Regions from separate parts of the Streptomyces sp. S6 genome, predicted to be linked through region 2. Evidence: riboswitches for the same ligand, from Rfam matches in the RefSeq annotation. Region 2 holds a riboswitch; each other region holds the start of a gene.
What was found. Region 2 has a riboswitch for cyclic di-AMP ahead of ACVNF4_RS32335 (transglycosylase SLT domain-containing protein). Riboswitches for the same ligand answer to the same signal wherever they lie in the genome.
Positions count from the first base shown of each region.

Region 1 (5,163 bases), on a different contig from region 2:
AGCTGGGCAGCCAGCTGGCGAGCCTCAGCGCGGCGGCCGAGGACGTCGCGGGCCGCGCGAGCCGTACACAGGAGCGCATCGACCTCAAGGCGCAGCAGGAGGCCGAGAAGAAGAAGGCCGCCGCCGAGGCGGCCCGGCTGGAGCGGCTGCGCCCCAAGTACGCCCTCCCGGTCGCGCAGCACGGCCTGAGCGCCTACTACGGCCAGTCCGGCATCAACTGGATGTCCATGCACACGGGCATCGACTTCCCGGTCGCCTACGGCACCACCGTCATGGCCGCGACGGACGGCACCGTCCGCACCCAGTGGAACAACGCCTACGGCAACATGCTGATCCTGACGGCGAAGGACGGCACGGAGACCTGGTACTGCCACCTCTCCAGCTACCGCGTCGCGTCGGGGACGACGGTCAAGGCCGGCGAGCCGATCGCGTACTCCGGAAACTCCGGCAACTCCACCGGCCCGCACCTGCACTTCGAGGTCCGCCCGGCCGGCGGCTCGTCGATCGACCCGCTGTCGTGGCTGCGCAGCCACGGGCTCGACCCGACGTAAGGCCTCAACTTCCGTCAAGCGGGCCCCTGTCGAGCGACAGGGGCCCGGCTCATGTCCGGTGAAGACCCCTCAGAGCTTCTCGACCGGCGCGTACCGCAGCAGCAGCCGCTTCGGCTTCCCCTCACCGAAGTCGATCGTCGCCTCCGCCTTCGCCCCCGCGCCCCCGACGGCGACGACGGTCCCGAGCCCGAACTGGTCGTGCGTGACGCGGTCCCCGACGGTCAGGGCGATCGCGGGCTTCTCCTCGGCCCCCCGGCGCGTCGCGAACCCGGAGGCGCCCTTGGCGGAGGACCGGGACGACGACAGCGAGGACCCGAGGCTCGGCGGCGGCGCGGCGGGTGCGCCGGTGCGCTTCCAGTCGACGTGCGTGGCCGGGATCTCCTCCAGGAACCGGGAGGGCGGGTTGTACGACGGCTGCCCCCAGGCGCTGCGGAGCGTGGAGCGGGTCAGGTAGAGCCGCTCACGCGCGCGGGTGATGCCGACGTAGGCGAGACGGCGTTCCTCCTCCAGTTCCTTGACCTGGCCGAGGGCGCGCATGTGCGGGAACACGCCGTCCTCCATGCCGGTGAGGAAGACGACGGGGAACTCCAGGCCCTTGGCGGTGTGCAGGGTCATCAGGGTGATGACGCCCGAGCCGTCCTCGTCCTCGTCGGGGATCTGGTCGGAGTCGGCGACCAGGGCGACGCGCTCCAGGAAGTCGGCGAGGCCGCGGGGCTGTTCCGACTCGCCGGACTCCTGCTCGAACTCCAGGGCCACGGAGGCGAGTTCCTGGAGGTTCTCGATGCGGGTCTCGTCCTGGGGGTCGGTGGAGTTCTGCAACTCGGCGAGGTAGCCGGTGCGTTCGAGTATGGCCTCCAGGACCGTCGCCGGGCCGGCGCCGGACTCGACGATGGTGCGCAGGTCGTCCATCAGCTCGTTGAACCGCTTGACGGCGTTGGCGGAGCGGGCGGCCATGCCGTACGCCTCGTCGACGCGCTTGAGGGCCTGCGGGAAGCTGATCTTCTCGCGCTGGGAGAGGGCGTCGATCATCGCCTCGGCGCGCTCGCCGATGCCCCGCTTGGGGACGTTGAGGATGCGGCGCAGGGGGACGGAGTCCTCGGGGTTGGCGAGGACGCGGAGGTAGGCCAGGACGTCCCTGACCTCCTTGCGCTCGTAGAAGCGGACGCCGCCGACGACCTTGTAGGGCAGGCCGACGCGGATGAAGATCTCCTCGAAGACCCGGGACTGGGCGTTGGTGCGGTAGAACACCGCGACATCCCCGGCCTTGGCCTCGCCGTTGTCGGTGAGGCGGTCTATCTCCTCGGCGACGAACTGCGCCTCGTCGTGCTCGGTGTCGGCGACGTAGCCCGTGATGCGGGCGCCCGCACCGGCGTTGGTCCACAGGTTCTTGGGCCTGCGGGACTCGTTGCGCTCGATGACCGCGTTGGCCGCCGAGAGGATCGTCTGCGTGGAGCGGTAGTTCTGCTCCAGCAGGATCGTCGTCGCGCTCGGGTAGTCCTCCTCGAACTGGAGGATGTTGCGGATCGTCGCGCCGCGGAAGGCGTAGATGGACTGGTCGGCGTCGCCCACGACGCAGAGCTCGGCGGGCGGGAGGTCGTGCTCGCTGGGCGGCGTGTCCTGAGAACGGCCGGCGCCGCCCACGAGTTCCCGGACGAGGGCGTACTGGGCGTGGTTGGTGTCCTGGTACTCGTCGACCATCACGTGGCGGAAGCGGCGGCGGTAGTGCTCGGCGACGTCCGGGAAGGCGCGCAGGAGGTTGACCGTCGTCATGATGAGGTCGTCGAAGTCGAGGGCGTTGGCCTCGCGCAGGCGGGACTGGTAGAGCGCGTACGCCTGGGCGAGGGTCTTCTCGAAGCCGTCGGCCGCCTGGGCCGCGAAGTCCTCCTCGTCGATCAGCTCGTTCTTGAGGTTGCTGATCTTGGCGCTGAAGGACTTGGGCGGGAAGCGCTTGGGGTCGAGGTCCAGGTCGCGGCAGACGAGGGCCATGAGGCGCTTGGAGTCGGCGGCGTCGTAGATGGAGAACGACGAGGTGAAGCCGAGCTTCTTGGACTCGCGGCGCAGGATGCGCACGCACGCGCTGTGGAACGTCATGACCCACATCGCGTTCGCGCGCGGGCCGACGAGTTGCTCGACGCGCTCCTTCATCTCACCGGCGGCCTTGTTGGTGAAGGTGATCGCGAGGATCTGGCCCGGGTGGACGCCGCGCGCGGCGAGGAGGTGGGCGATGCGGTGGGTGAGGACGCGGGTCTTGCCGGAGCCGGCGCCGGCGACGATGAGCAGGGGTGAGCCGGCGTGGATCACCGCCTCGCGCTGGTTGTCGTTCAGCCCGTCGACGAGGGCCGCCGGATCGAGGACGGGGCGGGGGGCGCCGTCCCTGTAGTGGGCGTCCCGGTCCGGGGGCAGGTCGAACCTGCCGTCGAACAGGTCGGCCGGGATCTGCTCCGGGGCCTGCTCGTCCTCGGGCGGCGGAGGGGGTTCCTCGGCGTGCCCGCGCGGGGCCTGGAGGTCCGCCAGGAAGCTGTCGTCAAAGAGGCTGCTCATCGCTCTCCGAGTCTAGAGGCCGCCACTGACGACCGGTCCCGGTCCCGGGAATCTCCGCGCTCACCTTCCGGATCGCCCCTATCACAACCTGTGATGACCTGCGGGAACTTCGACACAGGTCACAAAAACGTATCGGGCATATCGCCCGCCAACCTTCACAGAAGTCACACGAATTGGCTACCGTTCCGGTCAAGGCCGCCCGTCCCCCACCGGCGAACGTCGCCGGGCCGCGCGGCCCTCCGCCGAGTCCGGCCCGCCCCCGTGCGCGAGGCAGCCGGAGCCGGGGACCCACCGAGAACCTGGGGCGAATCGGCCGACCCCCGCCGGGGAAGGCCGTAGGGCAACCTTCCGCAGCACGACAGCACGACTCCCGCCCGAGCCCGACAGCTAACCCGGTAGGCGGTACAAGGAAGGAGTCGCCCCCATTGGCGTCGCATCAACGCAGGCTCCCCTGGACGGGCATGCGCGCGTCAGGCGTCAGCGCCCCCGCCCTGGCCACGGCCGCCCTCACGTCCATGGCGATGTTCACCCAGCCCCCCACCGAGGCCGCCCCGCCGGCCGACGACGGCAGACCTACCCTTGAGGACGTCGAGCGCAAACTCGACGCCTTCTACAGCAGTCAGACGGGTTCGAAGAAGGACACGGCCGCCAAGGAGAAGGAGACCAAGCGCGCCAAGACCTTCCTCGACACCGCGGCCCGCTACCGCACGCAGGAGCCCGTGCTCCCGCCGCCGCCCGCCCTGCCGCCGCTCCCGCCCTTCCCGCCGTCGGTCGCCCACGACTTCACGGCGGCGCCGGACAGCGGCCTCACAGCCGTACCCGACGCCTACATACCGGACGTCCACGCCCCCGACAGCTACGAGAAGGCCCCGCTCAGCTCCGAGCGCCTCCCGGACAGCTACGACGCCGTCGCGCCCGCCCCGACACCCCTCCCGGACGCCGACGACGACCCCGAGGGCTACCTCAAGGACGCGAAGTCGGTCGTCCAGAGAAAGCTGAGCAAGGCTCAGGCGCTGCTGTCCTTCCACGCCGTGAACCAGCCGAAGGCGGCGCCCCGGCAGCAGGAGGAGGCGCCGGTCTCCGCCGAGGCGGAGAGAGCGCTCGCGTTCGCGCGGGAGCAGCTCGGCAAGCCGGTGGTCCTCGGCGCGGCGGGCCCCGGCTCCTTCGACGGCCCCGGGCTCACCCAGACCGCCTGGAAATCCGCCGGAGTCGCCCTGCCGCGCACCGCGTTCGGCCAGGTCACCGCGGGCAAACCGATCCGCCTGCCGGACGCCCGCCCCGGCGATCTCGTCTTCTTCCACGACGACATCACCCACGTCGGCATCTACACCGGCGACGGCCGGATGATCCACGCCCCGCGCCCCGGCGCGTACGTCTGCGAGGAGTCCATCCACTTCGCGGGCTCGTCCGAGATCCACAGCGTGGTGCGCCCGGCCTGACGCACGGGTCACCGGCGCCGGGCCACCGCCGGGCGCCGGATCAGGTCCAGAGGACCGCGATGAAGATGTTGACGACGGTCAGCAGGCCGACGGCGGCGAAGAGCGGCTTCTCGACCCGCTCGTCGTCCCGCTTCACGTAGGTCAGCCCCAGGATGACGACCAGCAGCGCCAGCTTGACACCGATCTTGATGTTATTGACGTGCTGGTCGTCCGCTTGGTTGAGCCCGACCAGGATCACGCCGGTGACCAGCATCGTCGCGGCGCCGTGCAGCATGCCGGGGACGAAGCGGGCGGTGCCCTGCCCCATCGCCTTCAGCTGCGTGAGGAACCCGCCGAGCAGCGCGGCGATGCCGATGATGTGCAGGCCGACGAAGAAATGGATGAGTACGTCCATGAGGCCGGAGCCTAACCAGCCGCCCCCTCGGCCTCCTCGGCAGCCCCGGTAGCAGCAGTCCCCGCCTCGCGGGGGCGAATCCCCGGTTCGGTCAACACAGAGACCCGCCCCGCCCTCGAAGGCGGGATCGGTATGCACATACGGTCACCGGACAACTCTCTGAAGTCACTTCCGTACAACGCGTTACCCAAACGTCACAGTGCGGCCTAGCGTCCTGCCCCAGGTGCCCGGCTCCCCA
Region 1 is NZ_JBTYMC010000384.1:242-5,404, reverse strand. It holds partial or broken gene ACVNF4_RS31810 (M23 family metallopeptidase) at 1-551, shown strand, start outside; gene pcrA (DNA helicase PcrA) at 621-3,092, opposite strand; cyclic di-AMP (ydaO/yuaA leader) riboswitch at 3,355-3,509, shown strand; gene ACVNF4_RS31800 (C40 family peptidase) at 3,554-4,531, shown strand; gene ACVNF4_RS31795 (hypothetical protein) at 4,572-4,925, opposite strand.
Region 1: it holds a riboswitch for cyclic di-AMP, as region 2 does, so the genes downstream of both, ACVNF4_RS31800 (C40 family peptidase) here and ACVNF4_RS32335 (transglycosylase SLT domain-containing protein) in region 2, are expected to answer to the same signal.

Region 2 (4,769 bases):
GCCCCGCGCGGGATCCCGTTCCGTCGGCAAGGTCAGGCAGGCAGCCGCCCCGGCACCACCTCCCCGCGCGGACACCCCTTCCCCTGCCGGGCGACCGGTTTGCGGCCCTCCCGCGCGGGGCGGCGGCGCGTCGGTTTCCGGATGGTTCGGGAGGTCATGGGCGTGTGGCCCGTGAGGGGTGGCGCGAGCCGGTCGGTCGGGCCCCCTGGGGCCGGTGCGGTCCGTATTCTCTGATCATGGCCGCACCCACCACCCCCGCTTCCGTCACGCGCGCGTACGCCCTCGTCGCCACCGACCTGGACGGCACGCTGCTCCGCGCCGACGACACCTTCTCGGACCGCTCGCTGAACGCCCTCCAGCGGGTCGTGGAGTCCGGCGCGCGGCACCTGGTGGTGACCGGCCGCCCGGCCCCCCGGGTACGCCCCCTGCTGGAGATCCTGCGCGGCCGTGGGCTCGCGGTGTGCGGCCAGGGAGCGCAGGTGTACGACGCCGGCGCCGACCGCCTCCTGTGGTCCGTCACGCTGGACCGCGAACTCGCGGAGACCGCGCTCGGCAAGATCGAGGCGGAGGTCGGGCAGGTGTACGCCGCCGTCGACCAGGACGGCGTGGACGGGCTGACGCTGATCGAGCCGGGCTACCTGATGCCGCACCCGACGCTCCCGGCGCTGCGCGTGGGCCGCCGCGAGGACCTGTGGTGCGAGCCGATCAGCAAGGTGCTCCTGCGTCACCCAGCGCTCACGGACGACGAGTTGGCGGCCACCGCGCGCGCGGCGGTCGGTTCGCTCGCCACCGTCACGATGTCGGGGCCCGGCACGGTCGAACTCCAGCCGAGCGGCGTCACGAAGGCCACCGGCCTGGCGCTGGCCGCCGAACGCCTCGGGGTCGCCCCGCAGGACACGGTCGCCTTCGGGGACATGCCGAACGACATCCCGATGTTCGAGTGGTCGGCCTATGGGGTCGCGATGGCGAACGCACACCCCGAACTCAAGGCGGTGGCCGACGAGGTGACCGGTTCGAACGAGGAGGACGGCGTGGCGACCGTTCTTGAACGGATGTTTCCGTAACGCGAGCCGTTAGGGAGCCCCGATCCGAAACCAGGGCTCCCACAGGGACGTTCACTTCCGGGAGGGCGTCCCGGAGGGACGGTCAGTACGCGCCGTACACGTTGTCGATCGACCCGTACACCGCCGCCGCGTAGTTGCACGCGGCGGTGATGTTCGCGACCGGGTCGTACGGGTCGTACGCGGTCCCGGCGACGTGGTACGCCCGGAAGGTCGGGTCGATCACCTGGAGCAGGCCCTTGGACGGCGTCCCGGCGGCGGCGTTGGAGTCCCAGTTGTTGACGGCCCAGGGGTTGCCGGAGGACTCGCGGATGATGTTGCGGTAGATGCCGTTGTAGCTGCCCGGGATGCCCTTCTGGGCCATGATCGCGAGGGATTCGCGGATCCAGCCGTCCAGGGTGTTCGGGTATCCGGCGACCGTGGACGACGTGGCGCCGGTGGCCGCGGAGGCGCTGGTCGCACCGGCGATCGGGAGGGCGAGCAGGACCGTACCGGTGGCGGCGACGGCGAGTACTCGGGCGAGACGCTTCTTGCGGATTGCAGGCATGGCGATGTTCCTCTCCGGCGCCTGCGAGGTGAGCTGTCGGGTTCGGGCGGGGAGGTGCCCGGCCGGGCCACCGGGGACGGTGACACGGCTTCACCCCTAGCCGTCCCGGAGCGTGTCCGGTGCGGCGTACTACCTGGGTCCCCCGCTCCTGCCGCACGCGAGTTCGTCGATGGAGTGGTGAGGGGCGGCGGCAGGATTAGGCGTCCGCCCGACCCGGCGGAACGTATGCGAGAGCACATGTCCGGAACAAGCGTCGGATTCACATCTCGTCCCTGTTGACATCTGTCTAAGGCGTATGGGGTGCTTGATCCTTTGCGATCGCCAAGTGTCAACTGGCCTGCGGGGGAAGGGTGGAGGGGTGGTGCGGGGAGAACGGGTGAAAAAAGTGCCCGTGACTCAACTCACGAAATAGCAATAGCGGCAAAATGGGGCACAAGGTATCCATGTGTGAATATGGCGTGTCTTATCGGTCGATCGGATGCATAGCAGGCGTGATCCGATAGCGCCCGTGCTGTAACCGTGGGGGCTATCGGTGATCGAAACGTGACCGGATACGCTGACTTGAGTGAGGGCAACGACCTATCGACAAACCGTGTAATCGCCAACAGTCGCCCGTGGGCAACAGCAGACAGGAGATCCCTCGTGACCGTCGTCGGGCCGTTCGGGCTGAGCGTGCGGGACCAGGCACTGGAAGCCGACGTCCAGGCCGGACTCTCGGCCGTCGAGGAGGGCCTGCTCGAAGCCACCAAGAGCGAGGTTCCCTTCATCACGGAGGCCGCGCAGCACCTCGTGCGCGCCGGGGGCAAACGTTTCCGGCCACTGCTGGTGATGCTGTCGGCCCAGTTCGGCGACCCGTACGCGCCCGGTGTGGTGCCGTCGGCCGTCGGTGTCGAACTCACCCACCTCGCCACCCTCTACCACGACGACGTCATGGACGAGGCCGAGGTGCGGCGCGGGGTCGCCAGCCCCAACGCCCGCTGGGGCAACTCCGTCGCCGTCCTCACGGGTGACTTCCTCTTCGCGCGCGCGTCCCAGATCCTCGCCGACCTCGGGCCCGAGGTCGTCCGCATCCAGGCCGAGGCGTTCGAACGGCTCGTCACCGGCCAGATCCTGGAGACCGCGGGCCCCACGGACGGCCGCGACCCCGTGGACCACTACCTCGACGTCCTCGCCGGCAAGACCGGCTCCCTCGTCGCCGTCTCCTGCCGCTTCGGGGCGATGACCTCGGGCGCCGACGAGACGGTCGTCGACGTCCTCACGCAGTACGGCGAGCGCCTCGGCGTCGCCTTCCAGCTCGCGGACGACGTCCTCGACATCGCCTCCGACTCCCACGAGTCGGGCAAGACCCCCGGCACGGACCTGCGCGAGGGCATCTCCACGCTCCCCGTCCTGCGCCTGCGCGAGCGCGCCGCCCGGCTCGGTCTCGCCGAGGACGTCGCCCTGTGCGAACTCCTCGACTCCGACCTCACCGACGACGCCCGGCACGCCGAGGCCCTCGCCGCCCTGCGCACCCACCCCGCCCTCGAACAGGCCCGCCGCGACACCGTCCGCTACGCCGAAGAGGCCCGCTCCGCCCTCTCCCCCCTCCCGGACTGCGACGCGAAGCTCGCCCTGGTGGAGATGTGCGACGCGGTGGTGCACCGGGCCGGCTAGGACCCGCACGGACGACGGGGTACGGACGGCGGCCCGCCGGCCTGCCCCGTCGTTCGCGTATCCGCAGCTCAAACCCCCTGTGCCGGCCCCGCCTCACCCCTCCCCGCAGCCGGGTACGACTCCGCGGACCCCTAGGGGACTACGGGAAACCGGAGTGGCGTGTCATACCGCAGGAGTACGCGGAGTTGACTCTGCGGGGTGACGCCGGTGACGGGTCCGGTTTGGTGTGATGGATGCAGAACGCAGGACCACGGCTCACCGATTCGGGTGAGAATGGCGGTCAGGGGTGGGGCGAGCACAGTGCCCACCGGCCGCCGACTTCGACGGAGGTAAGGCAGACATGGCACCGAACGCATCCGACGACCACCAGACCCCGACCGCCGTCACCGACGCCGACGAGGCGAGGTCCCGCCGCCGCAGGACGGCTGCGCGGTACGTCGTCCCGGTGTCGGTCGTGGGCATGGCCGCCGCCACCATCGGCCTGGTACCCGCCCTCGCCGACTCCGGCGACCCCGACCTCCCGCAGATAACCGCCCAGCAGCTCCTGGACAAGGTCGCCGCGTCGGACGTCCAGCAGCTCTCCGGCACCGTCAAGATCACGACCGACCTGGGCCTGCCGAACCTCGGCGGCCTGGAGAGCGGCCTCCTCTCCGGCGCGACCGGCTCCGCGGACGGCTCCTCCGCCGACCCCTCCACCAAGCTGACGGAGCTGGCCTCCGGCACACACACGCTGCGCGTGGCCACCGACGGCCCCGAGAAGCAGAAGCTCTCCCTCCTGGAGAACGCGGCGGAGTACAGCCTCGTCCACAACGGCAAGGACGTCTGGGGCTACGACAGCAAGTCGAACGAGGTCTACCACTCGACGCTCTCCGAGAAGGCCGGCAAGCAGTCGCAGGCCCCGGCGACCCCCAAGGACCTCACGGAAGAGACGCTGAAGGCCCTCGACCCCACGACGTCGGTGAAGGTCGACGGCACGGTCCACGTCGCGGGCCGCGACGCCTACAAACTGCTGGTGACGCCCAAGCAGTCCGGTACGACGGTCGGCGCGATCAGCATCGCCGTCGACGCCAAGACCGGTCTGCCCCTGAAGTTCACGCTCACCCCGAGGAGCGGCGGCGCGGCCGTCGTCGACGCCGGCTTCACCCAGGTCAGCTTCGACAAGCCGGCCGCCTCCACCTTCGACTTCACCCCGCCCAAGGGCGCGAAGGTCACCCAGGGCGAGCACCCGCGCGGCGACGAGGACAAGGGCGCCCCCGGCAGGAATCCGGCCGGGAAGGGCCTCGGCGAGGACCTCACGGGCCTGAACGTCCTGGGCAAGGGCTGGACCACGATCGCCACGTTCGACACGGGCACGGCAGGCACCGCCTCCTCGGGGCGCCCCGAGGCCGGCCCGTTCGGCGACTTCATCGACTCCTTCGGCGACAAGGTCTCCGGCGACTTCGGCAAGGGCACCGTCTTCTCCACCCGCCTGGTCAACGCCCTCGTCACCGACAGCGGCAAGGTCTACG
Region 2 is NZ_JBTYMC010000404.1:17-4,785, forward strand. It holds gene ACVNF4_RS32330 (HAD family hydrolase) at 237-1,064, shown strand; gene ACVNF4_RS32335 (transglycosylase SLT domain-containing protein) at 1,147-1,608, opposite strand; cyclic di-AMP (ydaO/yuaA leader) riboswitch at 1,612-1,787, opposite strand; gene ACVNF4_RS32340 (polyprenyl synthetase family protein) at 2,251-3,261, shown strand; gene ACVNF4_RS32345 (LolA family protein) at 3,602-4,769, shown strand, end outside.

Region 3 (4,000 bases), on a different contig from region 2:
CCGCGGTCGTCTCCGTGCGTGCTCCCTCCCCCGAGGCGGCCGTCCGCTGGGCGGCGGACTGCCGGGCGGAAGGGCTTTTCGTGGGGTGTTTCCGTCCCCCGTCCGTGCCCGACGGCGTCTCACGGCTGCGGCTGACCGCCCGCGCGGACCTCTCCGGGGCGGAGCTGGACCGCGCGGTACGGGTGATCGACGCGACACGACCATGAGTCGGCGGGCACGGCCGTGCATCGGCTGATCAGAACGCCGACGTGAACTCCGCCCAGCTCCCCGGGGTGAAGAGCAGTGCGGGGCCGGCGGGGGACTTGGAGTCGCGTACCGCGAGCAGACCCGAATACGGGGCGGTCTCCACGCAGTTGTTCGCTCCGGTGCTGTGACTGCTGCGCAGCCAGCGAGCGATATGCAGTGCGGTTGCGGAAGGAACGTTCCGAGGCGGTGCTGTCATTGGGGGTGCCTCCTTACGCGCCGTCACCTAGCCCGGCGATGAAATCCAACGAGTCCTCGGGTGAAAGGGCGTGGATCTGAAGGTTGGTGAAAGCCTCCGAGTAGGCCTGGAGGTCTTCTTTCCCCTCAAGGTGATGACTACTCGTCAAGTGGTCGAGAACGACCACATCCAGATCAGAAACGCTCGAAAACGAGAAGATGACGAAAGGCCCGGTGAGGCCGATATGCGACCCTGCGGTGAACGGCAGTACCTGGAGCCTCACTTGGGGGAGCCGCGCGTCCTCAAGGAGCCGTTCCAGCTGCGCCGCCATCACCTCGGGCCCGCCCACCTGGCGGCGCAGCACCGCCTCGTCCAGGACGGCGTTCAGCAGCAGCGGCGGATCCCCGCGCAGTACGTCCTGGCGGGCCAGACGCACCTCCACCAGCGTGTCCAACTGCCCTTCGTCCGCGCCCTCCAGCGCCGACCGGGTCACCGCGCGGGCGTACTCGGGGGTCTGGAGCAGCCCCGGGACGACGGTCGTCTCCAGCGTGCGCATCGCGCTCGCCTGCGCCTCCAGGCTGATGAAGTCCCGGTAGGCGGGCGGCAGTACCCCCCGGTAGGCGTGCCACCAGTGGTCCCGGCCGACGGCCTCGTCGGCGCCGGCGAGCACGAGCATCAGCTCCCGGAGCCGCTCGTCGCCCACCCCGTAGGCGTCCAGCAGGAGTTCCACATCGGCCGGTTTCGCACTGCTGGTGCCCGTCTCGATCCGGCTCACCTTCGACTGGTGCCAGCCGACGAGCCGGGCCGCCTCACCGCTCGTCAGCCGGGCCCGATTGCGTAACGAGCGCAGTTCCGCGCCCAGTTTGCGGCGGCGCACCGCGGGGCCGTGTTGCATGCCCTTCTCCTCACTCCCCATTACCTCTCACATGCCGCCCGAATCCGATCTGCCGTAGCAGAGTTCACCGCTTCGGGCGACAGATATATGCACATCTTGGTGGATCGCCGCACAGGACGTCGCGGAAATGGCAGTCTGACGGTGAAGCACCAGTTCCGGGACCGTACTCGAACCATCCGCCTCGTGTCGGACGCCGGTCCCGTGGGAAAGGGACGACGTCGCCATGGCAGACCACCTGGAAGCATCCGTCACCCTGCCGAGCGACCCCGTGTCGGTCGCCGCGGCCCGCACCTTCACCGCGGGCACGCTCGCGGAGTGGGGCCTGCCGCCCGGCGCGGACCTCGCCGAGACCATCCGCCTCATCGTCTCCGAACTCGCCACCAACGCCGTCCAGCACACCCTGGGGCAGTCGCCGACCTTCACCCTCGACCTCGTCCTCGACCGGGACGAACAGGTCAGCGTCGGCGTCACCGACAGCCACCCGCGGTTCCCCAAACGCCTCCCGGCCGCCGTCCAACAGGACAACGGCCGGGGGATGGTGATCATCCGCTCACTGACGGCGGAACGCGGCGGGCGGCTCAAGGTGCGGCCCACCCAGGAGGGCGGCAAGACGGTCTCCATCGAGCTGCCCTGGACGGCCACTGCCCGGCCGTCCTGTCCGGGGACTACTTGACCCGGCCGTACCAGACGCTCTTGGTCCAGATCTTCTGGAGCCGGACCACGTCACCGGTCTTCGGCGAGTGCCACACCTTGCCGGCGCCCGCGTATATGCCCACGTGGTAGACGTTCGAGCCCGAGTGGAAGAAGACCAGATCCCCCGCCTGTCGGCTCGCGGAGGAGATGTGCTTGGTCTTGTTGTACTGCTGGGACGCCGTGCGCGGCAGGGTCTTGCCCGCCTTCTTGAACGCGTACTGCGTGAGCCCCGAGCAGTCGAACCGCTTCGGTCCGGCGGCGCCGTACTTGTACGGGGCGCCCTTCTTGGACGCGGCGATCTGAAGCGCCTTCGTCGACACGGTGGCCGCCTCGGCGCCGGAGGCGACGCCCGGTACGACCACGGAACCGCCCACGGCGGCCAGTGCGAAAGCCGAGACCGTACCGGCTCGGACCATCATCGACGGGACACGATTGAGCGCAGTCATGCGCAACCCTTCGTCAACCGCCTGTGAAGGATGACCTGTCGGATTCGGGCTGGCGAAGTTGGCCCGGCCGTGTCACCACGGCTTCACCCCAAGGGCTGCTCGGCACGGTCATGGCGTGACCGCTCCGGCGACCCGTACTGCCTGGGTCCTCCACTCCTGCCGATGCACTCCTGTCGACCGGTACATCCGGGCGGCGGCAGGACTCGGCGTCCACCCGGATCGCCCCGCCGCTTGTGGCGGGGGCTTGTCGTCAGTCAGGGATCTTGACTCATCCGTGACCGAAATACCCAGCGGAATCGTGGATTTGTGGCCTTACTCACGACTGGGCCATTCGGGTGAACAGTTCAGATCTCGGTCACGTGTCCGTCACCTGCGCACCCGCCGATCAGGGTGGGAATGCCCCGTTCCGCACCCCGTATCCGCAGGCTGCGCAACCCGGGAGGGCCGCCCGGGGGAAACCTCGTTACGCCGAACGGGGGTCGGTTCTACGCCGTCCCCCGCCGCTCACCGACCGGCCGCGGACGGTGCGTCTTCACGCACCCCGCGACAGCCCCGTACGTCGCCGGGAGGGAGCACGGGCGGAGGCACGCGCGCGTGGCGGGAAGAGGCGGCACGCGTGCGTGCTTCTGTGCTTCCCGGGGTGCTTTCAGGGGGTGCCTGTGCCTCAACTCGCGGGCGGCGGCAGGGTTACCCGCGCGGTACGGCGCTCGCCGTCCAGGACGCGCAGCGCCCTCGCGAGGGTCTCGGCGTGCACCTCGTGCTCGCCGCGCTGGTGCATCAGCGTCAGCGCGTCACGCAGCGCCGTCGCCCTCGCCACCAGCGCCTGGGCCGCCCGCAGGCCCCGGTAGGTGTCGCCGTCGCGGCTCGGGTTGATCCGGCCCAGCAGGTCGACGGCCGCCAGGTACTGGTCGATCAGCTCGGCTTCCGCGCGGGTCAGCGCCGGCAGCGGCGGGAGTTCCGGCAGCATCCGCCGTCACCTTCCGGTCGTCCGGCGGACGGGGAGTACGCCGTCGACGACGCCGTACTCCACCGCCGCGCTCGCGTCGAGGACCTTGTCCCGCTCGATGTCCTCCCGCACCTGCTCCGGGGTGCGGCCCGTGTGGCGGACGAGCAGCTCCTCCAGGAGGGCGCGGGTGCGCGTCAGTTCCTCCGCCACGATCGCGAGGTCGCTGGCCTGTCCCTCGAACTCGCCCGCCGGCTCCGGCTGGCCGACGATCACCCGCGCGCCCGGCAGCGCGAACCGCTTCCCCGGCGTGCCCGCCGCCAGCAGGACCGCCGCCGACCGGCCGGCCTGGCCCAGGCAGACCGTCTCCACGTCGCAGCTGACGTACCGCATCGTGTCGTAGATCGCCGACATCGCCGTGAACGAGCCGCCCGGGGAGTTGATGTACAGCGAGATGTCCTGGTCCGGGGCCTGGTGCTCCAGGTGCATGAGCTGGGCCATCACATCGTTCGCCGAGGTGTTGTCCACCGGGGCGCCGAGAAAGACGATCCGTCCCTCCAGGAGCTTGGAGTAGGGGTCCAGCGTGCGGTTGCCGTAGCTCG
Region 3 is NZ_JBTYMC010000401.1:1,090-5,089, reverse strand. It holds partial or broken gene ACVNF4_RS32260 (aminotransferase class I/II-fold pyridoxal phosphate-dependent enzyme) at 1-206, shown strand, start outside; gene ACVNF4_RS32255 (DUF397 domain-containing protein) at 236-442, opposite strand; gene ACVNF4_RS32250 (helix-turn-helix domain-containing protein) at 456-1,316, opposite strand; gene ACVNF4_RS32245 (ATP-binding protein) at 1,540-1,989, shown strand; gene ACVNF4_RS32240 (C40 family peptidase) at 1,982-2,455, opposite strand; cyclic di-AMP (ydaO/yuaA leader) riboswitch at 2,459-2,641, opposite strand; gene ACVNF4_RS32235 (hypothetical protein) at 3,120-3,422, opposite strand; gene ACVNF4_RS32230 (ATP-dependent Clp protease proteolytic subunit) at 3,429-4,000, opposite strand, start outside.
Region 3: it holds a riboswitch for cyclic di-AMP, as region 2 does, so the genes downstream of both, ACVNF4_RS32240 (C40 family peptidase) here and ACVNF4_RS32335 (transglycosylase SLT domain-containing protein) in region 2, are expected to answer to the same signal.

Region 4 (16,677 bases), on a different contig from region 2:
AACTTGCCCGTGTCAGGGGCGTGTTGCGTCGGCTCAGGGCGGGTGGGCCCTGGTTCTACGGGGGGTTGTTCGCCGCTCCTGTCGAACTTCCCTTGGGTGGGCTGCGGTTGATGCGGGCGGGGCACGAGTGGGCCGACGTTCAGGGGGTGGGGCTGGTCGCCGTGCCCGCGAACGGCCGGAGCCGGCGGTACCTGGAGCGCGGGGGATGGGTGGCGGACGAGCGGTATTCCGGGGTGTTGGTTCGGGAGGCTGTGCGGGAGCGTCGTCCGGAGACCGGTCACCCTCAGGACGGCTGGACGACGATCCGCCAGACGACCGAACTGCCCGCCGAGAACTTCCATTTCAGCTCGTTCAGATGGGCACGGGGAATTTCGGCGGTGAATACACCGCCGCCATCACCGCATTGTGATCCGGCAAGGACTTTCCCGACGGACGAGGCCTTCCCCGCCGAAGCGGGGAGCGTGACGCCGCCCGCACCTCGCCCCGACCCCGCGTACAGCGTCTTGGACCCGACGGGCAGCGGGGACTGGACCGGGTCGGGGAGGCGGTTCGGGGCGGTCGGTGTCTGTGCCGCGGGGGGTGTGCTCGCCGGGGCCGTCGCATGCGTGCCGGTGGAGCAGGCCGAGGCGAACACCAGGACCGACAGGCCGACGGCACGCAGGGGGAGCTTCATCCGACCGGCCTCGGCTCAGGCGTGCCCCTTGGTCACCAGGGTGGTGAGCGTGATCTGGAGCGCCATGGACCGAACAATCATGGAGCGCGCGGTTGATCGTCAAGGAGATTCGGGACAGCTGACCGGCTGATGAGGACCGCTCTCACACCGCCAGCACCCTCCCCGCCGCCGCGACCAGTTCGTTCGTCCTCTCTATCGCCGTCTCCCTGCGGGCCGACAGTGCCTCCAGGTCCGGTGCGTTGCGCAGGTCCACCGCCGCGAGGGCCGCCTCTCGGGCCAACGGGGCGAGGGTGGGTTCCAGGACCGAGACGGAGACCAAGGGGGCGGTGAGGGCGGACCGGGTGGCCTGAGACACCGACCTCGCCGCCGTCAACGCGGACTCCTCAGCGCCGGTCAGCCTCAACTCCTCCCGGTGCCACAACGCCCTCCGGTGATCCCCCAACGCCGCGACCAACTCCCCCAACGCCGTCCGCAACGCCACCTCCCTGCGCTCGGCCCGAGCAGCGCGTTCCCCTCTCTGCTGGAGAAGGCCGGCGAGCAGACCGCCGAGGAGAGTGCCGGCTACGGCTATGACGCTGGACCACATGGAGGGGGCTCCGTAAGTCGTTGGGTGGGCAGGGAGGGCTGGAAGTGGGGGGGGTGGGGTGCGGGTGCGTGGTGGTTGTTCGCGCCCACGCGGCGGAGCCGCATATAGATACAACCCTCGCCCAACACCCAAACAGCACCCACTCTTTCAGGGGCGCGGGGAACTACGCGACCAACCACCACGCACCCGCACCCCACCACCCACCCCTCACCCCCCCGAAGACAACGCCCCCCGCCTCGGCGCAATCCCCTCCGGCACGGCCCGCGCCCGAGCCGGCGTCCCCGTCCAGCACGTCCCCCTCCGCGCCAACAACCGCCGCAGCCACAGCTCCAGGGAGACCAGATCGGCGAGCCCGGCCAAGGGCAACGGCTCCCCCGCAGCCGCGTCCCGGACGGCCTTCCGCACCACTCGCGCCTCCACGAGCCCCGCCTCGGCGAGCAGCGGCGTCTCGAACAACGCCAGCACGCTGCCTGTTGCGGAACGCAACCCCGCGCGGGCGGTCGCGGTCGCGGAGCCCGGCGTCGGGGTGCCCCAGCCGGGGGGCAGGTCGGCGACGCCGGACGCGGTGAGGACCCGGCGCAGGATGGCGGACCGGGCCCCCGGCTGGACGCGAAGGGTCTCCGGCAACGCCTGGCACGCGCGGACGACTTGGTTGTCGAGGAAGGGCGCGTGGAGCCGCTGGGAGCGGATCTCGGTGGCCTGCTCCAGGACGCGGAGATCGGAGGCGTGCCGGGCGAGGGCGGCGCGGGCGCGGTGGTCGCCGGGTCTCTGTCCGGGCCCGCCCGCGCGGGAGGTGGAGGACTGGAGGCGAACCGATACTTCAGCGAGCGCCTCACCGGTGAGCCAGCGGGCGGCGGGACCGGCGGGAGCCCAGGCCAGCGCGGCCAGGGACGCGCCTACAGCCCCCGGCACGTCCTCGAAGCGGCGGGACAGCAGGCGGTCCGCGAGGGACTCCAGCCCGGCGGCGTACGGCGTGCGCGCGAGGCGGCGGGCGGCGCCGTACACGCGCGCGGGGACCAGGACGGAGCCGTCCGCCTTGGTCAGCGCGGCGACGGGCCGGACCAGGTGACGGCGTTTGCGGTCCATCAGCAGGTCCGCGAGGCGGGCCGGGTTGGCGTCGAGGGCCTGCCGGGCACCGTGCCCCGTGAAGTGGTCCGCGCTGCCCGCCGCGAGGCGCGCGCGGTGGCGGGGCGCCTGGACGAGGGAGGGGCCGGGTTCGTCGGTGAGGGGGCCGTCCAGGGCCGCGTAGGGGAGCATGTCGGCGTCGCCGGTGACGACGACGTGGTGGAAGCGGGGGTTGGCGGCCAGCTCACCGGCGCGCTCCAACTCCTCCTGCTGACGGCGTGAGGTGAGGTCGTTGAAGGTGACGGCCAGCAGCCGCTCGCCCGCGCCGGTGCCGTGCCCCAGGAGCGTGCCCGGCATGCCGGGCAGGCCCGCAGCGAGCAGCGCCAGTGTCCCGGACGCCGGTCCGCCCGTGAGGTCCGCGCCGATACCGGGAACCGGCATCCCGCGCGCGGCACGCCGTTCGGCGGGCCCCATACCGGGGACGGGCCCGGGGTCCATGTCGGGGACGTGCCGGGGCGCCGACAGCCTCGTCCGCACCGCCTCGACGAGCGCGTCCCGCACCCCCTCGACCGCGCTGTCCGCGTCGACGGGCGCGGCGGCGACGGCGAGTGAGGTGACCGGTTCGTAGTTGACGACCTCCCGCGCGCCCGCGCGCAGCACCAGCGCGTGCCCCGGCGGAACGCGCCGCACGCCGTCGTACGGCGTCGAGTCGAGGAGGGCGGCCGGTACGTCGGGGGCGGCGAGGAGCGCGGCGAGGTGCCCGAAGTCGAGGTTGGCCTCGACGAGGTCGGCCAGCGGCAGCGCGGCCGTCGCGTACGCCGTCCCGCCCGCCCAGGGCGTGTGGAACACCGGGCGCGCGCCCGCCAGATCGCCGCAGACGGTGATCCGGCGGTCCACCTGGACGACGGCCGTGTAGCTGCCGGGCCAGGCCGTGAGGTGGCGCAGGGCGCCGCCGCGGGCCGTCAGCAGGCCGATGCGGAGCTGGTCGTCGCTGGCGCCGCACAGGCCGAGGACGGCGATGCGGGTGCGGTCGTCGACGCGGACGACGCGGATCTCGTCGGGCCGCCAGTCGCCGACGGCCCACAGGGGGTCGGGGTCGCCCCACAGGAGCTGCGAGCCGATCGGCTGGACGACCTCGCCGTCCAGGCCGACGGCGCCGCCGCCGTCGTAACCGCCATAGGGGTCACCGAAGCCCGGAGAGGACCCGGAGGCGGTCAAGCTCCAACCCACCAACCACCGCATCGACGCCTCCACGGGCTGTGGACAACCGGTGCACCGTACGAACCGATTCACCATGCTGCCACGAAGAACGCGCCCATGACGGAAGGCAGAACGCCTGAAAGGCACCACAACGCGCCCACGCGCGCGTGCCGTTGCCGAACGGGGAGCCCGCGTGCGCCCCCGCGCTCTCGTCGCGAATGCGCCCCCGGTACGCTCCCCCCGAACGCCCTGTGCGCCCTCGATTCCCATGGTCGGGGCCTTGATCACCCGGCGATCCGAGGGGCGTTTTTCGGCCAAATCCGCAGCGTGACGCGGCAGTTGCCGAAGCTTTCCGGACAAGCCGCGCACACGCTCCGTACACGGCCCGCACGACCCTGTGCGAGCGCGCGATCCGGGAGACGGAGATCGCCCCCCGGACCGTTCCGCCGCCCGCGGGGATGTAGGCGGCGGTGTCCCCCAGCCCACTGGTATCCAGTCCAGCGGGCCGACCCACGCACCGCCCATCGAAGCGCTCCCGCGATGGCCGGAGAAGAGCGCACACACGGGCGCACGGCCACACAGCGGGAGCACGTCGCGACGGACCGCTACGGAGCCCGCACTTCCGTACGGGCAACAATCCCGCCAACCGGAACAATGCCTCTTAACGCTTGGGATGCGGCGAACTACGCTGGGTTTACGAATGCCGGGTGGTTATGCCAGCGCGGCAGCCGTCTGTGTCGAGGGGTGGCGCAATGTCCAGGGAGCAACGCGGGCCGAACGAGAAACTCGGCGCCGTTCTCGCCCTCGCGGGGATCAGCAACGCGGGTCTCGCGCGGCGCGTCAACGACCTCGGCGCACAACGCGGGTTGACCCTGCGCTACGACAAGACGTCCGTGGCGCGCTGGGTGTCGAAGGGCATGGTCCCCCAGGGCGCCGCCCCGCACCTGATCGCCGCCGCGATCGGCCAGAAGCTCGGCCGGCCCGTCCCGCTGCACGAGATCGGCCTCGCCGACGCCGACCCCGCGCCCGAGGTGGGCCTCGCCTTCCCCCGGGACGTCGGGCAGGCCGTCCGCTCCGCGACCGAGCTGTACCGCCTCGACCTCGCGGGCCGACGTGCCGGGGGCGGCGGCATCTGGCAGTCCCTGGCCGGGTCGTTCGCCGTCAGCGCCTACGCGACCCCCGCCTCCCGCTGGCTCATAACCCCGGCCGACAGCTCCGTCGCGCGCGAGTCGCCCCTGTCCGAGGCGGCCGGGGCGCCGGTCAGAGTCGGCCACAGCGACGTCCGCAAACTGCGGGAGGCCGCCGAGGACGCGCGCCGCTGGGACTCCAAGTACGGCGGCGGCGACTGGCGTTCGTCCATGGTGCCCGAGTGTCTGCGCGTGGAGGCCGCTCCCCTGCTGCTGGGGGCGTACTCCGACGAGGTGGGGCGCGCACTGTTCGGCGCCACCGCCGAACTGACCCGGCTCGCCGGGTGGATGGCCTTCGACACCGGTCAGCAGGAGGCCGCCCAGCGGTACTACATCCAGGCCCTGCGCCTCGCGCGCGCGGCGGCGGACGTCCCCCTCGGCGGGTACGTCCTCGCCTCCATGTCCCTCCAGGCCACCTACAGAGGCTTCGGGGACGAGGGCGTCGACCTCGCGCAGGCCGCCCTCGAACGCAACCGCGGCCTCGCCACCGCCCGCACCATGAGCTTCTTCCGGCTCGTGGAGGCGCGCGCACACGCCCGCGCGAGCGACGCACACGCCGCCGGTGCCGCGTTGCGCGCCGCCGAAGGGTGGCTGGAGCGGGCCCGGGACGGCGACAGCGACCCCTCCTGGCTCGGCTTCTACTCCTACGACCGGTTCGCCGCCGACGCGGCCGAGTGCTACCGAGACCTCAAGGCACCCCGCCAGGTCCGCCGGTTCACCGAACAGGCGCTGTCGTCCCCCACCGAGGAATTCGTCCGCTCCCACGGGCTGCGCCTCGTGGTGTCGGCCGTCGCCGAGCTGGAGTCCGGCAACCTCGACGCCGCGTGCGAGCAGGGGGTGCGGGCCGTGGAGGTCGCCGGGCGGATCTCCTCCGCGCGGACGACCGAGTACGTGAAGGACCTGCTGCACCGGCTGGAGCCGTACGGCGACGAACCCCGGGTGGTGGAACTCCGCGAACGGGCAAGGCCGTTGCTGATGACTCCGGCATAGGTTTGAAGCCGTTGTCAGTGGCGCAGTGCACTATCGAAGGCGGAGGTGGTGCTCGTGGGCCGTGGGGTTCCGTACGACTGTGACGTGCTTGTCGTCGGTGGGGGGATCGTCGGGCTCGCCACCGCGTACGCCGTCGGCCGGGCCGCCCCTGGGACACGGGTCCTCGTCCTGGAGAAGGAGTCCGGGCCCGCCCTGCACCAGACCGGGCGCAACAGCGGGGTCATCCACAGCGGGATCTACTACCGGCCCGGGTCGCTGAAAGCCCGGTACGCCGTCCAGGGCGGCGCCGAGATGGTCAAGTTCTGCGCCGAGCACGGCGTGCCGCACGAGGTCACCGGCAAGCTCATCGTCGCCACCGACCGCGCGGAACTCCCCCGCCTGCACGCCCTCGTCCAGCGCGGGCGCGAGAACGGCATCTCCGTCCGTGAGCTGGGGGGCGCACAGATCCAGGAGTACGAGCCGGAGGTGCGGGGCCTCGCCGCGATCCACGTCGGGACGACCGGGATCTGTGACTACGGCGCCGTCGCGCGCGTCCTCGCCGAGGAGTCCGGCGCGGAGATCCGGTACGGGGCGGAGGTCGTCCGCGTGGACCGGCGCGCGGATCTCGGGGTGGCCGTCCGGACGGCTCGCGGGGACGTCGTGCGCGGGCGCGTGCTCGTCAACTGCGCCGGGCTGTACTGCGACACCGTCGCCAGGCTGACCGGGGACGAACCGTCCGTGCGGATCCTGCCGTTCCGGGGTGAGTACTACGAGCTGACGCGTCCCGCTCTCGTGCGGGGACTGGTCTACCCCGTCCCCGATCCCGCGTTCCCCTTCCTCGGGGTGCACCTCACCCGGGGCATCGACGGGGGCGTCCACGTCGGCCCCAACGCCGTTCCCGCGCTCGCCCGGGAGGGGTACGGGTGGGGCGTGGTCCGGGGTGCCGAACTCGCCGGGACACTGTCCTGGCCCGGCGCCTGGCGGATGGGCCGGCGGCACTGGCGGTACGGAGTGGGGGAGATCCGGCGGTCCGTCTCCAAGGCGGCCTTCGTGGACGCGGTGCGCAGGATGCTGCCGGGGGTGGAGGAGGGGGACCTCGTGCGGGGTGGTGCGGGGGTGCGGGCTCAGGCTGTCGGGCGGGACGGGGCGCTCGTCGACGACTTCCTGATTCAGGAGGGGGCTCGGGCGGTGCATGTGCTGAACGCGCCTTCGCCTGCGGCCACGGCTTCGCTGCCGATCGGGCGGGAGGTGGCTCGGCGGGCGCTGGGGGTGCTGGAGGGTTCCTGAACAAAAACTTTTCCTCGCCCCTGCCGCCCCTACTCAGACGCCGGACGGGCTGGGGGTGGGTGTGAAGTGGTGGGCGAGTTAGTTGTCGGGCTGCCGCGTAAAATCGTCCCCACTGTGTGTGCATCCCTGAACCCCAGCGACCGCCCGTCCGCCGACGCCCCCGTCCGCCCCAAGGGCGAACCCCGTTTCCCCGACGGCCCCAAAGCCGACCCCGCCGGGTCGCACTTCGAGCGGCGGATCCGGAGTTTTCAGCCGCGCCGGAGCCGGGTGACGACGGGGCAGGCGGACGCGTTGCAGAGGTTGTGGGCGCGGTGGGGGATGGACATCGACGGGCATGCGGTCGAGCTGAGTGAGCTGTACGGGGATGAGCGGCCCGTTGTGCTGGAGATCGGGTTCGGGATGGGGGAGGCCACCGCGCGGATGGCCGCCGCCGATCCCGGGACGAATGTCCTCGCCGTCGATGTGCACACCCCGGGGCAGGGCAACCTGCTCAACCTCGCCGAGCAGAACGGGCTGACCAACGTTCGGGTCGCCAACGGGGACGCGATCATCCTCCTGCGCGAGATGCTCAAGCCCGACGCCCTCGCCGGTCTCCGCGTCTACTTCCCGGACCCCTGGCCCAAGAAGCGCCACCACAAACGCCGGCTGATCCAGCCGGAGTTCCTGGACCTGGCGGCGACGAGGCTGCGCGCGGGGGCGGTCGTCCACTGTGCGACGGACTGGGAGCCGTATGCGGAGCAGATGCTGGAAGTGCTGACCGCGCATCCCGAGTTCGAGAACACGCAGGGGGAGGACGGTGGCTTCGCGCCTCGTCCGGAGTTCCGTCCACTGACCCGCTTCGAGGCGCAGGGCATCGAGAAGGGCCACGTCGTACGGGACTTGCTGTTCCGCCGGGTCAGCCAACGCCCTTGAGGGGCACGCGGCGAACCCTTCGCGGCAGAACCATTCCCTCGTTAGGGTCATACCCGTGTCGACCAGTCCCCCGTACCCGCCCTATCCCTCGGCCCCGCCCCGCCCCCGCTGGTGGAAACGCCCCGCCGTCCGCTACACCACCCTCATCACCCTCCTCACGATCTCCGGCGTCGTCATCCTCGCCCTGGTCCGTGAACAGACCGGTACGCGGGGCCTGTTGGTCGGGCTGGGGCTGGCGATCTTCCCGGTGCCCCTCCTGCTGACGGCGTTCCGCTGGCTGGACCGCGCGGACCCGGCGCCGTGGCGGAACATGCTGTTCGCGTTCGCGTGGGGTGCCTGCGCGGCGACGCTGATCGCGATCGTGGCGAACACGTTCACGACGCAGTGGATAGCGAACACGACGGCGGATCCGGACAGCGCGGACACGCTCGGCGCGACGCTGATAGCGCCGATAGTCGAGGAGTCCGCGAAGGCGGCGGCCGTCCTGCTCGTCTTCCTGTTCCGCAGAAGGCAGTTCACGGGCCTGGTGGACGGCGTCGTCATCGCCGGGACGGCGGCGGCGGGGTTCGCGTTCACGGAGAACATCCTGTACCTGGGCTCCGCGTACGGCGACGACCAGCTCTCCGGCGACGGGGGCCTCGCGTCGGTGACGGCGGCGACGTTCTTCGTCCGGGTGATCATGTCCCCGTTCGCGCACCCCCTGTTCACGGTGTTCACGGGCATAGCCTTCGGCCTGGCGGCACGGACGCCGGACGGCAAGCGCGCCCGCCGTGTCCTGTTCCCCCTCGGTGGCCTGCTCCTCGCGATGTGCATGCACTCCCTGTGGAACGGCTCCGGACACTTCGGCCCGCTCGGCTTCTTCGTCGTCTACGGCTTCTTCATGGTCCCGGTGTTCGGGCTGATCACCTGGCTCGTCATCTGGACCCGGCAACGCGAACTCCGCCAGCTCCGCGAGGAACTCCCGGCCTACGTCGCCGCCGGCTGGCTCTCCCCGTTCGAACCCTTCGCCCTCTCCTCGATGCGGGCCCGCCGGATAGCCCGCGACTACGCGGTCCACTACCTGGGGAAACCGGCGGGCAGAACCCTGACGGAGTACGAGTCCGCCGCGATGGCCCTGGCGCAACTGCGCCGCAGGGGCCGGCTGGGCCACGCGCCCCTGGACTTCGTCACCCGCGAACACCGCCTCCTCACGACCCTCTGGACCCACCGCACCACCACCCGCCCGGCCCTCGAATACGCGTCCCGCGCCACGGCCCCACCCCCACCGGCCCCATTCGCCTGGCAGCCCCCGATGACCCCGTCCTACGGCTTCCCGACGGGCCCGTACCCCCCGTACGGCGGCTACCACGTATAGCCCCCCTCGCGCTGCGCCCACGAACTCGGGTGGTTCGGCAAGTGGGCGACTGCGGGCCCGCCGTGGCTGATCGCGCCCACGCGGCGGAGCCGCATATCGATACAGCCCCGCGCCCCTAAGTGGCGGCTACGCCGCCATCCCCACGCACCCGCACCCGCCTCCCCTCCCCGCCCCAGCTGCGGGCAGTCGTGCCGCTAGGGGCGGCACGGGTGGGCGCAGCGGCACCCCGCAAGCGCGGGTGAGCGACAACGCCCCCCACCCCAGCCACGCACCGGCCCCGCACCCACCCCCAACAGCCCCACCTACGCCGAAGCCTCCGTAAGCAGAGCCACCTCCCCCTCCGTCAGCTCCAGCTCCGCCACAGCCACCAACGCCGGCACCTGCTCAACCGTCCGCGCAGAAGCAATCGGCGCAGCAACAGTCGGCTGAGCCGCAAGCCACGCAAGGGCAACGGTCGCGACCTCGGCGTCATGCGCGGCGGCGACCTCGTCGAGCGCGGCAAGCACCTTCACCCCCCGCTCGGTGCCGAGGTGCTGACCGGCGGCACGCGCGCTCTCGACGGCCACCCCCGGCCGGTACTTGCCGGTGAGGAAGCCGGAAGCGAGGGCGAAGTAGGGGACGGCGGCGAGGCCGGCCTTGGAGGCGATCTCCTGCCGCTCCCCCTCGTACGTGTCGCGGGAGACAAGGTTGTAGTGGGGCTGGATCGCGACGAACCGGGCGAGCCCCTCGCGGTCGGAGAAGTCGAGGTACTCCCGCAGCCGCTCGGGCGTGACGTTGGACGCGGCGATGTGCCGCACCTTGCCCGCCTTGACGAGTTCGTCGAAGGCCCCGATGACCTCCTCGACCGGCGTCTCGGGCTGGTCGAAGTGCGCGTAGTAGAGGTCGATGTGATCGGTCCCGAGCCGCTTCAGGGACGCTTCGGCCGCCGCCTTGATGTTGTCGGCGGACAGCCCCTTGAACTCGGGGTGCTGACTGACCTTGGTGGCGACGACGATGTCGTCCCGGTTCCCCCGTGCCTTGAGCCACTTGCCGATGATCGTCTCGGACTCGCCCCCGCTGTTGCCGTCGACCCACGCGGAGTAGGAGTCGGCGGTGTCGACGAAGTTCCCGCCGGCGGCGGCGTACGCGTCGAGGACGGCGAAGGAGGCGGTCTCGTCGGCGGTCCAGCCGAAGACGTTGCCGCCGAGGGAGAGGGGGAAGACTTCGAGGTCGGAGGAGCCGAGAGGGCGCAGAGTAGTCATGCTCTGCGTCAACAACGGTCCTGGAGGGGCGAATTCCGTCCCGGACCGCAACGGCTGGAAACAGCACGCAAAAAAGAGGCAGCTCGTAAGACCCGTAGGCCTCACGAGCTACCCCTCAAGTACTAACCCCTCAGGGGTTGATCCCGTTGCTCCGCAGCCACGCCCCGGGGTCGATCCCCGTCGACGCTCCACCCGGGTGCACCTCCAGGTGCAGATGCGCCCCGGTGACGTTCCCGGTCGCCCCGACCCGCCCGATCACATCACCCGTCCCGACCTTCTGGCCGACACTGACGCTGATGGAGGACTGGTGGGCGTACCAGATCTCGGTGCCGTCATCCAGCGTGAGGATGGTCCGGTAGCCGTAGGACCCGGCGTACCCGGCCTCCGTGATGGTCCCGCTGTGGACGGCCTTGATGAGCGTGCCCGTGGGCGCCGCGAAGTCGAGCCCGGTGTGGTACCCGGACGACCACAGCGCCCCGGCCTGACCGAACGTGGAGGTGATGACGTACGACGAGGTCGGCAGCGAGTACTGCTTGGCCAGCTCGGCCAGCCGCGCCTGCTCCTTCTTCTCGCGGGCCGCGTCGTCCGCCTCCTGCTTGGCCTCCTTGACGTTGGCCTGCGCGGCCTTCGCGGCCTTGGCGGCGGCCTCGGCCTGGGCCCGCTGCGCGGCGACCTTCGCCTGCTGGTCGGCCTGCGTCGCCTGCGACTCGGCCTGCGCGATGATCCGGTTGCGCAGCGCCTCGGCTGCGTCGGAGGTCTCCTGGCCGGCCTCGCTGACGATGCTCGCGATCGGCGTGGGCTCCGGTGCCTGGTCGCCGTCGTCGGAGACGAGGGAGCCGACGCCGGGGATGTCGGAGACGGAGATGGAGACGGGGGCGTTGCCCGTGTTGGCGCTGGCCATGCCGCCCGCGCTGACGGCGGCTATGACGCCGACGCCGAGGACCGTGGAGCTACGGGCGAAACCGCCGCCGCCGGTGCGCTGCTTGGCGACCCGGTGCTTGCCCTTGGCCGGGACGGAGTCCGCGGTGGGGTTCCACTCCTCCCAGGGTCCCTCGTCCTCGACGCGGTAGCTGCCGAATCCGAAGGTCGGCTGGGCGGGGGCTTCTGGGGCAGTCGGGTTCGCCACGCGGGCGCACTCCTTTCCTTCCGCCGCCTACCGGGTTAGCTGACGGGTTCGGAGCGGGAAGGTCTCCTACGCGCGTAAACCGTCCGCTCGTGAACGAGCGGGGGCGTCCGCGTGATTCACCCCAAGGTGGTGGTTCCCCGGTTCCCTTACGGGATTCGGCGCGTGCGCACGGAGCCGTCTCTTGTGACGGCTGGGACAACCGTGCTGCGTTATCGAACGTTAATCGACCTCAGGGCCCGTTTCCAAGCGGTTCTGCTTGATCCACAAACATTTTTGGCCCGGAATTTTCGGGTCAACGACGGGGAAAAACGGGCGAGTTGGGTGACAGGTGGGAACTCCGCAATACACAGAGTGACCACCCGGAACAACAAAAGAACCGGGACCCTGTTTCCAGGATCCCGGTCCTTTTTCAGTAGCGGGGACAGGATTTGAACCTGCGACCTCTGGGTTATGAGCCCAGCGAGCTACCGAGCTGCTCCACCCCGCGCCGTTGAGATAACTATAGGCACACGCCGCGGGGAACTCCAAACCGGTTCCGCTAGACCCCCGGGTTACCGGCGTGCGTCAGGGTCTCCCAGGCCACGAACAGGTCGTCCGTGCCGGCGGGCCGGTGCCGGGCCACGAGCCGGTGCGCGGCCGGGACAGACTCACCGAGCCGGCCCTCCAGGTGGTTGACGAGAACCTCCAGGTCAGGACCCATGTTCCGGTCGACCTTCCCACCGCACAGCCACGCCGGCGCCTGCTCCCCCTCCTGGTAGCGGGCGTGCAGTTCGGCCGCCGCCTTCAGCCGGTCCTTGACCTCGCCGTACAGGTCGACGCCCTGGTGCCAGGCGGTCTCCGCGATGTGCGAGGACGCGGCCAGCGAGTAGCCCGCGTGCTTGAAGTTGCGGCACGTCTCCTGGGAGACGCCGTCCTTGAACGTCGTCTGCCCGAACCAGTACTTCGTGAGTTTCGCCGGGTCGTCGAGGCCCGCGTGGGCGGGGGCGATCGGGATCCTGCCGTCCTTCTCCAGGTAGAAGTAGGCGGGGACGCGGGCGCGGAAGCGGGCCAGGGCGTGGTCGAAGACCTTGTGGTCGTTCGTGAAGACGCCGATGCCGATCGCCGCGTCCGTCATCGCGAGGTCCCAGTTGCCGTTGTAGTCCGGGACCTCCCGGGTGACGGCCGGGAGGTAGGCGTTCCTGAGCATCGCCTCGAACCTCAGGACCCTGTCCTGCGGCCACCCCGCGCCCGGCGTGTGCCGGACGATCTCCGCCGCCCGCGTCCACGTCGACCCCGCCCACGCGGTCTGCAACCCGGCGTCGTCCTCGGTGTGCCGTCTGATCTTCGCCGACCAGGCGTCCATGATCTCCCGCGCCTTCACCGCGTGCGCCTGCTTGCCGGTGACGCTGAACAGCAGGGCCTGCGTGTACGCGGCGATCGCGTCCTGCCGCTCCTCCACACACCCGTGCGCCGGGCGGTTCGGCTGGTCTCCGCCGGGGCAGTCGACACTCTCGTACGGCTCCGGGCGGTACTTGTACGAGCCGTACTTGCTGTCCCGCATGTCCAGGTAGGCGCGCAGCCAGGGCTGTTTCCCGGCGTGCACGTTCTCTCGGGCGACGTCCAGTTGTGCCTTGTTCACCAGGACCCCCGGGTGCGTGAAGGACGCGTCCGGGGGGAGGGCTCGGGCCATTTGGCGGGTGTCGGAAGGGGTTGTGGAGCAGGCGGCCAGAGACAGGAGGAGGGCAGCGGCTAGGACGGGGGTGGCTGGTCTCATGTGGGCAGCGTGGCCCGTCCGGGGGTGGGGCGCAGGTTGGGGTGGGCCGGGCGGGTCAGCTCACAGGAGGTGGCTGTTCGGCGCCTTTGCCCTTCCCTCGTACTCCGGGAGTACTAGTACCTCGACCCCCGCCTCCCTCAACAACCCGTTCCCATCAGCCTCTTGAACGAACGTGTCCGGCTCGATCCACGCCGTCACCACCCTCCGCACCCCCGCCTCCAGAATCAACCCCGCGCACGGCACCGGCCTCGACGCCCTGCGCGCACACGGCTCCAGGCTGCTGTACACGGTCGCCCCCGCCAGGCCGCCGGCCACCTTCGCCAGCGCCGCCTCCTCCGCGTGGACGACACCGTCGTCCCCCTCTCGCGAATACCCCCGCGCCAGTTCCGTCCCGTCCGCCGCGACGATCACCGCGCCGACGCTGAAGGCGGTGTCGGACGGCGGGCACTGGGCGGCGAGGTCGCAGGCGAGGGCGAGCCAGTGGTGGTCGGCGGGGGTGATGGCGGGGCGGTAGGTCATGAGGACGACGTCCTCGATGCGCTGGGTGCGGACGAGGTTCAGGCGCCCGTCCTGGTAGGTGCCGGGGCCGAAGAGGCGGGGGGCGTTCCGGTCGCCGACGAACAGCGGGGCCAGCACCAGCTGGAGTTCGTCCGCGAGGCCCGCCTGGAGGAGCTGGGTGTGGATCGTCCCGCCCCCCTCGACCATGAGCCGATGGACGCCCCGCTCGTAGAGGTCGGTGAGCAGCCGGTGCCAGTCCAGTTCCGGGCCGAGGGGGACGACGCCGGCGGGGATCCCGAGTTCCGTGATCCGCTCGGCGCCGGGGTCGGTCGTATAGACGAGCTTCTCCCCGCCGGTGTGCCAGAAGTTGGCGTCGGGGTCGAGGTCGCCGGAGGCGGTGACGGTGACCTTGAGGGGGTACTCGGGGCGGCCCTCGGCGATGCGGGCGGCGCGGCGGTCGGGGGAGTTGACGAGGAGGCGGGGGTTGTCGGCGCGGATGGTGCCGGCGCCGATGAGGATGGCGTCGACGGAGGCGCGGACCTCGTCGACGCGGTCGAAGTCGGCGGGGCTGGAGAGGAGGAGGCGGTCGGGGGTCGTGTCGTCGAGGTAGCCGTCGAGGGAGACGGCGGCGGAGAGGAGGACGTACGGGTAGGGCATCGGTGCGGTCTCCCCCTGGGCTGGTGCCACTGACGGTTGGTTCAAGTTTGAAACAAACCTACACTGGTCGTATGACGACCCGCTGGCTCAACCCCGACGAGATGCGCGCGTGGCGTGCGTACGTCTCCGCGCTGGTCCTGCTGGAGGACGCGCTCGACCGGCAGCTCCAGCAGGACGCCGGCATGCCGCACCTCTACTACTCGATCCTGGCGAACCTCTCCGAGGCACCCGAGCGCCGGCTGCGGATGACGGAACTCGCGGAGAGCACGAAGATCACCCGGAGCCGGCTGACGTACGCGGTGACGCGGCTGGAGAAGGACGGGCTGGTCCGGCGCGAGCAGTGCGGGTGGGACAAGCGGGGGAGCATCGCGGCGCTCACGGACGAGGGGCTGTCGATCCTGGAGCGGGTCGCGCCGGGGCACGTCGAGACGGTCCGTGCGGCGGTGTTCGACCGGCTCACGCCGGAGCAGGTGGGGCAGTTGGAGGAGATCAGCCGGCGGATCGCCGGGGGGCTGGAGGGGGAGGAGGTTCCCTGGCTGCGCAGATCCTCGGGGTGCGAAGGCGTCACGTGACGTACATCAAACGGGTTGCTTCAAATTTAAAACGAGGAGTAGGGTCGGGAACCGGTCATGTGCTTCAAATCTGAATCACATGGTTTCTTGGCAAGCCCCGCCACACCGGACCCCGGAGACCCGCATGCCCGACTTCCCCGCCGCCACGCAGCGCTCCCGCGTCCGGGTCCCGCTGCGCTTCACCGACGGTTACTCCGTCGACGCCGAGATCGTCACCTTCCACGGCCTCACCGACGGCCAGGAGCACCTCGCCGTGATCCTCGGCGACCCCGGCACCACCACCCCCCTCGTCCGCCTCCACTCCGAATGCCTCACCGGCGACGTCTTCGGCTCCGCCCGCTGCGACTGCGGCCCCCAGCTCCGCGAGGCGGTGGAACGCATAGCGGAGACGGGCGGCGTCCTGCTGTACCTCCGCCAGGAGGGCCGAGGCATCGGCCTCTACAACAAGCTCGACGCCTACGCCCTCCAGGACCAGGGCCTGGACACGTACGAGGCGAACAAGGCGCTGGGCCTCCCGGAGGACGGCCGCGACTACACGGCGGCGGCCCAGATGCTGACGGCCCTCGACATCACCTCCCTCGACCTCCTCTCCAACAACCCCGACAAGGCCGACCAGCTCCGCGCCCTGGGCCTGACCGTCCAGAACCGCGTCCCCACCGGCGTCTTCACGACCCCCCACAACGTCCGGTACCTCCGCGCGAAGGTCCTCCAGACGAGCCACACGCTGCCGCTGGCGGAACTGAACGCGGGCTGACCCGGGGCAGCTTGATCTCCCGGTCCGCGAGAGGGCGGACCGAGTTGAGCGGGGTGCACAGTTCGTGCGACATGGCTCTCCCGGTCCGCGTGGGGCGGAGCGGCACCGCACGACCCAGCCCCCAGCCGAGCAGCGCCGGGGCGCCGAACCCGAGCGCGAGGTGGAGGCGCCGCCGAAGGTCACTCGGCGTGAGGGACCCGGCGGGCGGGCGGTCATCCCGCGTCGACGGGCTCCGGAGCCGTGCGTCGCCTCCTCACCGCCTGCTCCGCGGGGGCCAGCACGCCGGCGGCGAGGACCGTGCACAGGAACAGCAGGACAACGGTGTGCTGGGCGCCCGCGCCGGGCAGTTGCCGGGCGATGAACGCCAGCGGCGCCCACCAGACCAGGGCCCCGCCCAGCAGCACGTACCCACCGGCCCCGAAGAACGCGCCCGCCACGGCGAGCACCAGCAGCGCACAGGCGCTCACCGCCCACACCACGCTCAGCAGATCCAGCACCCGTACGACGCTGTCCTGCGCGTCGACGGCCACATCCGGATGCCTGCGGACAGCCTCCCGCACCTCTCCCCGCGCCAGCCAGTGCCGGCCCGCGTACACCCCGGCCGACACCCCGGCCACCGCACTCAGCAGCCCGCTGAGCCAGCGCGTGACCGGATTGTCCAGCGCTCTCTCCAGCCCCGTCCACAGCCGTACGCAGAACGCGAGGAAACGACGGTTCCCGAGTAACCACATCGCGTTCTCACCCCACGCCCGCGTACGAGTGCTTGCCGGTCACGAAGAGGTTCACGCCGTAGAAGTTGAAGAGGACGCAGGCGAAACCCGCGAGGGCGAGGTACGCGGCCTT
Region 4 is NZ_JBTYMC010000031.1:3,756-20,432, forward strand. It holds gene ACVNF4_RS06925 (hypothetical protein) at 284-673, opposite strand; gene ACVNF4_RS06930 (protein kilB) at 816-1,259, opposite strand; gene ACVNF4_RS06935 (asparagine synthase-related protein) at 1,467-3,566, opposite strand; gene ACVNF4_RS06940 (MFS transporter) at 4,277-5,701, shown strand; gene lhgO (L-2-hydroxyglutarate oxidase) at 5,747-6,967, shown strand; gene trmB (tRNA (guanosine(46)-N7)-methyltransferase TrmB) at 7,082-7,879, shown strand; gene ACVNF4_RS06955 (PrsW family intramembrane metalloprotease) at 7,935-9,233, shown strand; gene ACVNF4_RS06960 (aldo/keto reductase) at 9,536-10,474, opposite strand; gene ACVNF4_RS06965 (M23 family metallopeptidase) at 10,605-11,600, opposite strand; cyclic di-AMP (ydaO/yuaA leader) riboswitch at 11,610-11,771, opposite strand; tRNA gene ACVNF4_RS06970 (tRNA-Met) at 12,014-12,087, opposite strand; gene ACVNF4_RS06975 (alginate lyase family protein) at 12,139-13,353, opposite strand; gene ACVNF4_RS06980 (dihydrofolate reductase family protein) at 13,414-14,508, opposite strand; gene ACVNF4_RS06985 (MarR family winged helix-turn-helix transcriptional regulator) at 14,580-15,080, shown strand; gene ACVNF4_RS06990 (GTP cyclohydrolase II) at 15,205-15,834, shown strand; gene ACVNF4_RS06995 (hypothetical protein) at 16,047-16,565, opposite strand; gene ccsB (c-type cytochrome biogenesis protein CcsB) at 16,573-16,677, opposite strand, start outside.
Region 4: it holds a riboswitch for cyclic di-AMP, as region 2 does, so the genes downstream of both, ACVNF4_RS06965 (M23 family metallopeptidase) here and ACVNF4_RS32335 (transglycosylase SLT domain-containing protein) in region 2, are expected to answer to the same signal.